DNA from 2 places in the Streptomyces sp. NBC_01268 genome. Region 1 is predicted to be linked to the other one. Evidence: riboswitches for the same ligand, from Rfam matches in the RefSeq annotation. Region 1 holds a riboswitch; the other holds the start of a gene.
What was found. A riboswitch is a leader RNA that binds a small molecule or an ion and turns the genes downstream of it on or off. The one in region 1 is predicted to bind glycine.

Region 1 (4,410 bases):
TCGTCCGTATCGCGGTGTGGATCGGCTTGAATCAGTTCAGCTTAAACAGGGGGGCGCTCACACGGCGGCGCGCTGGTAGAAGGGGCGCACCTTCGCCAGCATCCAGTCGCCGACCGGGTCCTGTGCCACGTCGAGCAGGATGAGGTTGACCGGCCAGGCCGCCTCGACCCGGCCGAGGGCGCGGCCGAGGGCGTCGAGCGGCCCGTTGCGGTCGGCGTCGGGGGTGAGCAGCTGGACGCCGATGAAGAGGGCGGGTTCGGTGCCCTCGACGCTGGCGAGGACGCGGCGGGCGGTGGCGACGGTGCCGGTGGCCTCGAACTCGGCGGACGCGGCGGCGAGGAAGTCGACGGGGTCGTCCTGCCAGTCGGGCTCGAAGAGGCGGACGCGGCCGCCGCTGGCGGGCCCGTCGAGGGGGGTGCGGCCGGCCCGGCACAGTTCGGCGACGGCGGGCGGCGGCAGCGGGACGCCGACGGTGCCGCCGGGGTTCACGGCGATGCCGAGCTGCGGGGGCAGGCCGCGGGCGAAGTCGCGGGCGGGGGCGACGGTGAAGGACATGTGGTCGCCGACGCAGGCGAGGAACTGCTGCTCGGAGCTGAAGACGGGAACGAAGGCGTAGCCGTCTATCTCCAGGGTGGGCAGGTCGAGGTCGCTGCTGTCGGGGCTTCCGCCGTTGGGCAGCGGGACCCATACGGGGCTGCGCCCGAGCACCTCGACCAGGCGGCCGCCGGCCGAGGGGTTGCCGAGCGAGGCGGCCAGTACCTCTTCGAGCTCATTGCCCGGCCACGTCACGTCCACGGTCTCGTCTTCTCCCTCTCGGCACATGGTGCGGTTCAGCACCTTAACGGCGCGTCGGCGCCGCCGTGACCGAAAAAGGTGCGGAAAGACCGTGGAGTGCTTCACGCCACGTCGCGGAAGCCGATCTTCCGCAGGGCGTCGGCCGCGTCCCGGTCGAGCAGGGTGACCGAGGCGCAGCCCGGTGGCAGCCGGCCGGCCTCGGCGGTGCGCACGAGCCGGCCGACGGCGCGGCGGTGGCGGGCGAAGGCGTAGCCCGAGACGCCGCGGCCGCGGGCCAGCTGCCCTTCGCGGGCGGTCGCGGGCTCGACGTCGAGCAGGATCAGGTGCAGGGCGGTGCCGCGGCGCCTGGCCTCGCGGGCGAGCCAGCCGCGCACCCAGGACTGGGTGCCGCAGTCGTGGACGACGACGCTCGCGCCGGAGCGCAGGACGCGGCGGAGCCCCGCGTAGTGCGCGAGGCGGGCGAGCGGGCGGTAGACGGCGTACGGCAGGTAGCGGGGCAGCCGGGCCTCCCAGCGCTCGCGGGTGTGCTGGGAGTCGATGGCGCGGCCCTCGGCCGTGCGCCCCATGAGCGTCGACTTGCCGCTGCCGGGGAGTCCGGAGACGACCACGACGTCGCCCATGGCGAAGGCCAGGGCGCGGGGGCCCCGGCCGCCGCGGTCGCGCAGGTCGCGCAGCAGTCGGCCCCGGCGGGTCCGGGCGCGGGCGCGGGCTCCGGCGTGCTGCACGGGTATGCCCGCACCGGTGGCGTAGGCGCCGGCGCGCTGGACCGGCCGCATCGGCATCCTCGGCGGCATCTGCATCGCGTCGCTCCCCCTGGTAGGCCCTGCGGAGACCCTTGCCCACGAAGTGTAAAGAAAGGGTAATGAGACGCAAGCGATTTGCCGGGCCGAACCGCCGTGCAATGATGTGCGCGCAGGCGCTCGCACGAGCGTCCACAACCACATACCGGCCGCTCGAATCCGCGCGGGAGAGTTCCGGTCACGCACCGCAGTCACAGGGTGCGCCCGGGCGCCGAAGGAGCAAGTTCCTCCCTTGAATCTCTCAGGCCCCGTACCGCGTGGATGAGGCAGATCTGAAAAGCGGGCCGCGCCTGTCGCGACCCCACCCAAGGTGCAAGCCGAGGATGCCCTCGGTGAACCTCTCAGGTTCCATGACAGATGGGGAGGACCGTCCTCCGTCATGCATGTCGTGCCCCGCACGCCCTGGGACCCGGGAGCCACCCGATGAGCACTGCCCCCCGCCTGACCGCCCTCGATGCGCTGCATCGTTCGCTCGGCGCGACCATGACCGACTTCGCCGGCTGGGACATGCCGCTGCGCTACGGCAGCGAGCGCGACGAGCACAACGCCGTCCGTCACCAGGCCGGCCTCTTCGACCTCTCCCACATGGGCGAGATCACCGTCACGGGCCCGCAGGCCGTCGACCTTCTGGACTACGCCCTGGTCGGCAACATCTCCACGGTGGGCAACGGCCGCGCCCGCTACACGATGATCTGCCAGGAGGACGGCGGCATCCTCGACGACCTGATCGTCTACCGCCTGGGCGAGACCGAGTACATGGTCGTCGCCAACGCCTCCAACGCCCAGATCGTCCTGGACGCGCTCGTGGCCCGCGCCGAGGGCTTCGACGCCGAGGTCCGCGACGACCGCGAGGCCTACGCGCTGCTCGCCGTCCAGGGCCCGGAGTCCCCCGGCATCCTGAAGTCCCTCACCGACGCCGACCTGGACGGCCTGAAGTACTACGCCGGCCTGCCCGGAACCGTCGCCGGCGTCCCCGCGCTGATCGCCCGCACCGGCTACACCGGCGAGGACGGCTTCGAGCTGTTCCTGAAGCCCGAGCACGCCGAGGGCGTGTGGAAGGCGCTGACCGAGGCGGGAGCGGGCGTCGGCCTGATCCCCTGCGGCCTGTCCTGCCGGGACACGCTCCGCCTGGAGGCGGGCATGCCGCTCTACGGCCACGAGCTGACCACCGCGCTGACCCCCTTCGACGCGGGCCTCGGCCGGGTCGTCAAGTTCGAGAAGACCACCAACGAGGGCCGTTTCGTCGGCCGCGAGGCGCTGGAGAAGGCCGCCGAGCGCGCCGAGTCCGCCCCGCCGCGCAAGCTGGTCGGCCTGATCGCCGAGGGCCGCCGGGTCCCGCGCGCCGGCTTCGCCGTCGTCGCGAACGGGCAGGTCATCGGTGAGGTCACCTCCGGCGCCCCGTCGCCGACCCTGGGCAAGCCGATCGCCATGGCGTACGTGGACGCGGAGTTCGCCGCGCCCGGCACCGAGGGCGTCGGCGTCGACATCCGCGGCGCGCACGAGCCGTACGAGACCGTGGCGCTGCCGTTCTACAAGCGCCAGAAGTGACATGAAGGGACCCGAGTGACGCATTCGGGTCCGAGGAGTGACGTTTCCCTCACTCGGATGTCTCACTTCGTGTCTCATCACGCAAGACCCACGTTCATCAGTACTCCCTCGATCCAGGAGAATCAGGTCATGAGCAACCCCCAGCAGCTGCGCTACAGCAAGGAGCACGAGTGGCTGTCGGCCGTCGAGGACGGCGTCGCCACGATCGGCATCACGGAGCACGCCGCCAACGCGCTCGGTGACATCGTCTACGTGCAGCTCCCCGAGGTCGGCGACACGGTGACCGCGGGCGAGACCTGCGGCGAGCTGGAGTCCACCAAGTCCGTCAGCGACCTGTACGCCCCGGTGACCGGCGAGGTCGTCGAGGCCAACCAGGACGTCGTCGACGACCCGGCGCTCGTGAACTCCGCTCCGTTCGAGGGCGGCTGGCTGTTCAAGGTGCGCCTCGCGGGCGAGCCGGACGACCTGCTCAGCGCCGACGAGTACACCGCCTTCACCGCCGGCTAAACCGAGACCCCCAAGGGATCGATTCATGTCGCTTCTGAACACCCCTCTCCACGAGCTGGACCCCGACGTCGCCGCCGCCGTCGACGCCGAGCTCCGCCGCCAGCAGTCCACCCTCGAGATGATCGCCTCGGAGAACTTCGCTCCGGTCGCGGTCATGGAGGCCCAGGGCTCGGTCCTCACCAACAAGTACGCCGAGGGCTACCCCGGCCGCCGCTACTACGGCGGCTGCGAGCACGTCGACGTGGCCGAGCAGATCGCCATCGACCGGATCAAGGACCTGTTCGGCGCCGAGTACGCCAACGTGCAGCCCCACTCCGGTGCCTCCGCCAACCAGGCCGCCCTCTTCGCGATCGCCCAGCCGGGCGACACGATCCTCGGCCTGGACCTGGCGCACGGCGGTCACCTGACCCACGGCATGCGCCTGAACTTCTCCGGCAAGCAGTTCAACGTGGTCGCGTACCACGTCGACGAGGCCGGTCTGGTCGACATGGCCGAGGTCGAGCGCCTCGCCAAGGAGCACCGCCCCAAGGTGATCATCGCGGGCTGGTCCGCCTACCCGCGCCAGCTGGACTTCGCCGAGTTCCGCCGGATCGCCGACGAGGTCGAGGCCTACCTGTGGGTCGACATGGCCCACTTCGCGGGTCTGGTCGCCGCGGGTCTGCACCCGAACCCGGTCGAGTACGCGGACGTGGTCACCTCGACCACGCACAAGACGCTCGGCGGCCCGCGCGGCGGCATCATCCTGGCGAAGAAGGAGTTC
Region 2 (4,410 bases), 4.4 Mb from region 1:
CACCATCCTGCACCTCGACATGGACGCCTTCTTCGCCGCGGCGGAGCAGGCCTCGAAGCCGAGCCTGCGCGGAAAGCCGGTGGTCGTGGGCGGCCTCGGGCCGCGCGGAGTGGTCGCGACGGCCTCGTACGAGGCGCGGCGCTTCGGGGTGCACTCGGCGATGCCCATGGCGCAGGCGCGACGGCTCGCGCCGAACGCGGCCTATCTCGTGCCCCGCTTCGCCTTCTACCGGGCGATCAGCGGGCAGGTCATGGAACTGCTCGGGCGGCTCTCACCGCTCGTCGAGCCGCTCAGCCTGGACGAGGCCTTCGTGGACCTGGAGGCCGGCGGTCTCGCCGACGACAGCGCGAGCGCGCGGGCGACGGGGGAGCGGCTGCGGCGGGACATCCTCGCGACGACCGGTCTGACCGGGTCGGTCGGTCTGGCCGGGTCCAAGATGCTCGCGAAGATCGCCTCGGAGGAGGCCAAGCCGGACGGGCTGATGCTGATCGAGCCCGGTACGGAGCGCGAGCTGATCGGGCCGCGTTCGGTGCGGATCATCCCCGGCGTCGGGCCGGCCACCGGGGAGCACCTGAGACGGGCCGGGATCAGCACCGTCACCGACGTGGTCGAGGCGGGCGAGGACGAGCTCGTACGGCTCCTCGGGCGGGCTCACGGGGGCTCGCTGTACCTGATGGCCCTCGGGCACGACGACCGGCCCGTGGTGGCCGAGCGGGACGCGAAATCGGTCTCCGTGGAGGACACCTTCGACGTCGACCTGCACGACCGGCTGCGGATCCGGCTGGAGGTGGAGCGGCTCGCGGAGCGGTGCGTCGCGCGGCTGCGGGATTCGGGGCACTCGGGGCGGACCATCGTCCTGAAGGTGCGGCGGTACGACTTCTCGACGCTCACGCGCTCCGAGACGCTGCGGGGGCCGACGGACGACCCCGTGGTGGTCAGGGAGGCCGCGGCGCGGCTCCTCGACCTCGTGGACACCACGGGCGGCGTGCGGCTACTGGGGGTCGGGGTGAGCGGGCTCGCCGACTACACCCAGGAGGACCTGTTCGCGCAGGCGGAGGCGGAGGCCCGGGCCGAGGCCGCCCCCGAGGCCGTCGCGGGCCCCGAGGCGGCCGAGCAGGCGCCCCCCACGGCCACCGAGACCACCGAGCGGCACTGGGCGCCGGGGCGGGACGTGCGGCACGCGGAGTACGGGGCCGGGTGGGTGCAGGGGAGCGGGGTCGGCCGGGTCACCGTGCGGTTCGAGGAGCCGGGGACGGTGGTGCCGGGGCGGGTGCGGACGTTCTCCGTGGACGATCCGGACCTGGAGCCCTCGGATCCGCTGCCGCTGGTGGAGGGGACCGGGACGGGAGCCGAGTGAAGCCCGGCCTGCGGCCGGGCTCGGCGGCTCCCACCCGCACCACCCGTGCGGGTGATGGCCCCAGGGGCGCGGGTGTTCCCGTAGCGGGCTCTACGCGTCGTCCTGGCCCGCCAGGCGGCCGAAGTCCCGGGGGGTGTCCTGGGGCGGGGGCGGGGGCGGGGGCGGGGGCGGGAGGGCGAGGCTGTAGTGGCGGTAGAGCTGGAGTTCCTGTTCGGGGGAGAGGTGGCGGCCCACGCCGAAATCGGGGGCGTCCTTGATGAGGGCCCGCTCGTACGGGATGTGGAGGCCGTCGCCCACCAGCTCGCTCGGCTCCAGGGGGACGAACGCGTCGCGGCTGAACAGGCCGGTGCGCACGGCAGCCCATTCGGGGACGCCCGTCGCGTCGTCCAGGTACACCTCGTCCACGGTCCCGATCTTGTGTCCGTTCCGGTCGAACGCCTTGCGGCCGATCAGGCTGCGCGGATCGATATCGGTCTGCACGGTCCCTCCAACTGGTCGCAACTGCTCTACACCCCTACGAAAGTGCACAACTGGGATGTCGGCCACTTGAGCGATGCCGGGCTCAACCGCGCTGGTAGGCTGGCTGTGGCTGACGACCCTGCGCGGGAGAGTCCTCCGAAGAAACCTTTCGGTGGCGCCGAAGGAGCAAATCCTCCCCGGAATCTCTCAGGCCCCTGTACCGCGCGGACGAGGTCACTCTGGAAAGCAGAGCGGGCGTCGACGGCATCCGCTCTCACCGACGGTGAAAGCCGGCCCCGCCGTTTGGCATGGCCGGTGAAGCTCTCAGGTTGACATGACAGAGGGGGAGGCCGTCCGGGCACCCGCGCCGTGGTGCCCCTCGCAGGTCGTGACGACCAGGAGGCCCCCGCAGCATGACCGCCAACCGCATTCCGCTCTCCGAGCTCGAGCAGGGCATTCCCTTCGAGCAGCGGCACATCGGGCCCGACACCGAGGCTCGGGCGAAGATGCTCGCCCAGGTCGGGTACGGCTCCCTCGACGAGCTGACGGCCGCGGCCGTGCCGGACGTCATCAAGAACGCCGAGGCGCTCGGCCTGCCGGGCGCCCGCACCGAGGCCGAGGTGCTGGCCGAGCTGCGTGAGCTCGCCGACCGCAACCAGGTGCTCGCCCCCATGATCGGTCTCGGTTACTACGGGACCTTCACGCCTCCGGTCATCCTCCGGAACGTCATGGAGAACCCGGCCTGGTACACCGCGTACACGCCGTACCAGCCCGAGATCTCCCAGGGCCGCCTGGAGGCCCTGCTGAACTTCCAGACCATGGTCGCCGACCTCACCGGTCTGCCCACCTCCGGCGCCTCGCTGCTCGACGAGGGCACCGCGGCCGCCGAGGCCATGGCGCTGTCCCGCCGCGTCGGCAAGGTCAAGAACGGCGTGTTCCTCATCGACGCCGACGCCCTGCCGCAGACCATCGCCGTCATCGAGACCCGCGCCGAGCCCACCGGGGTCGAGGTGGTCGTCGCCGACCTGTCGGCCGGCATCCCCGCCGAGATCGCCGAGCGCGGCGTCTTCGGCGTGCTGCTCCAGTACCCGGGTGCCTCCGGCGCCGTCCGGGACATCAAGCCGGTCATCGACCAGGCCCACGAGCTCGGCGCGATCGTCACCGTCGCCGCCGACCTGCTCGCGCTGACCCTGCTCGCCTCGCCCGGTTCGCTCGGCGCCGACATCGCCGTCGGCACCACCCAGCGCTTCGGCGTCCCCATGGGCTTCGGCGGCCCGCACGCCGGCTACATGGCGGTCCAGGACAAGCACGCCCGTTCGCTCCCCGGCCGCCTGGTCGGCGTCTCCGTGGACGCCGACGGCAACAAGGCGTACCGCCTGGCCCTGCAGACCCGCGAGCAGCACATCCGCCGCGAGAAGGCCACCAGCAACATCTGCACCGCCCAGGTGCTCCTCGCCGTCATGGCCGGCATGTACGCCGTCTACCACGGCCCCGAGGGCCTGAAGGGGATCGCGCGCCGTACCCACCGGTACGCCGCCATCCTCGCCGCCGGTCTGCGGGCGGGCGGCGTGGAGCTGGTCCAGGGTGCCTTCTTCGACACCCTCACCGCCCGGGTGCCGGGCCGCGCGGACGCCGTCGTCGCGGCCGCCCGTGAGGCCGGCGTCAACCTGTACCGCGTCGACGCGGACCTGGTCTCCCTGTCCTGTGACGAGACCACCACCCGCGCGCAGCTCGACGCCGTCTGGGGCGCCTTCGGCGTCACCGCCGACATCGACGCCCTGGACGCCGCCACCGCGGACGCGCTGCCCGTCGACGCGCTCCGCTCGGACGTGTTCCTGACCCACCCGGTCTTCCACGCGCACCGCTCCGAGACCTCGATGCTGCGCTACCTGCGCCGCCTCTCCGACCGCGACTACGCGCTCGACCGCGGCATGATCCCGCTCGGCTCCTGCACCATGAAGCTGAACGCGACCACCGAGATGGAGTCGGTGACCTGGCCCGAGTTCGGCCAGATGCACCCGTTCGCCCCGGTCGAGCAGGCCGGCGGCTACGTCACGCTCATCACCGAGCTGGAGGAGCGTCTCGCCGAGGTCACCGGCTACGACAAGGTCTCCATCCAGCCGAACGCCGGTTCGCAGGGCGAGCTGGCCGGTCTGCTGGCCGTCCGCGCGTACCACCGCGCCAACGGCGACCTGCAGCGCACCGTCTGCCTCATCCCGTCCTCCGCGCACGGCACCAACGCCGCCTCCGCCGTGATGGCCGGCATGAAGGTCGTCGTCGTCAAGACCGCCGACGACGGCGAGGTCGACGTCGCGGACCTGCGCGCCAAGATCGAGCAGTACCGCGACGAGCTGTCCGTGCTGATGATCACCTACCCGTCCACGCACGGTGTGTTCGAGGAGCACGTCGCCGACATCTGCGCCGAGGTGCACGAGGCCGGCGGTCAGGTGTACGTCGACGGCGCCAACCTCAACGCGCTGGTCGGCCTCGCCAAGCCGGGCAAGTTCGGCGGCGACGTCTCGCACCTGAACCTGCACAAGACCTTCTGCATCCCGCACGGCGGCGGCGGCCCGGGCGTCGGCCCGGTCGGCGTC

Region 2: linked by a shared signal. The riboswitch ahead of gcvP (aminomethyl-transferring glycine dehydrogenase) and the one ahead of gcvT (glycine cleavage system aminomethyltransferase GcvT) in region 1 are both predicted to bind glycine.

What each region holds. Positions count from the first base shown of each region.
Region 1 is NZ_CP108454.1:5,854,208-5,858,617, reverse strand. Features, by position in the region: gene OG309_RS26545 (enhanced serine sensitivity protein SseB) at 58-822, opposite strand; gene OG309_RS26540 (AAA family ATPase) at 897-1,595, opposite strand; glycine riboswitch at 1,750-1,861, shown strand; gene gcvT (glycine cleavage system aminomethyltransferase GcvT) at 2,019-3,143, shown strand; gene gcvH (glycine cleavage system protein GcvH) at 3,273-3,650, shown strand; gene glyA (serine hydroxymethyltransferase) at 3,676-4,410, shown strand, end outside.
Region 2 is NZ_CP108454.1:1,472,788-1,477,197, reverse strand. Features, by position in the region: gene OG309_RS06260 (DNA polymerase IV) at 1-1,357, shown strand, start outside; gene OG309_RS06255 (PRC-barrel domain-containing protein) at 1,448-1,837, opposite strand; glycine riboswitch at 1,951-2,049, shown strand; gene gcvP (aminomethyl-transferring glycine dehydrogenase) at 2,230-4,410, shown strand, end outside.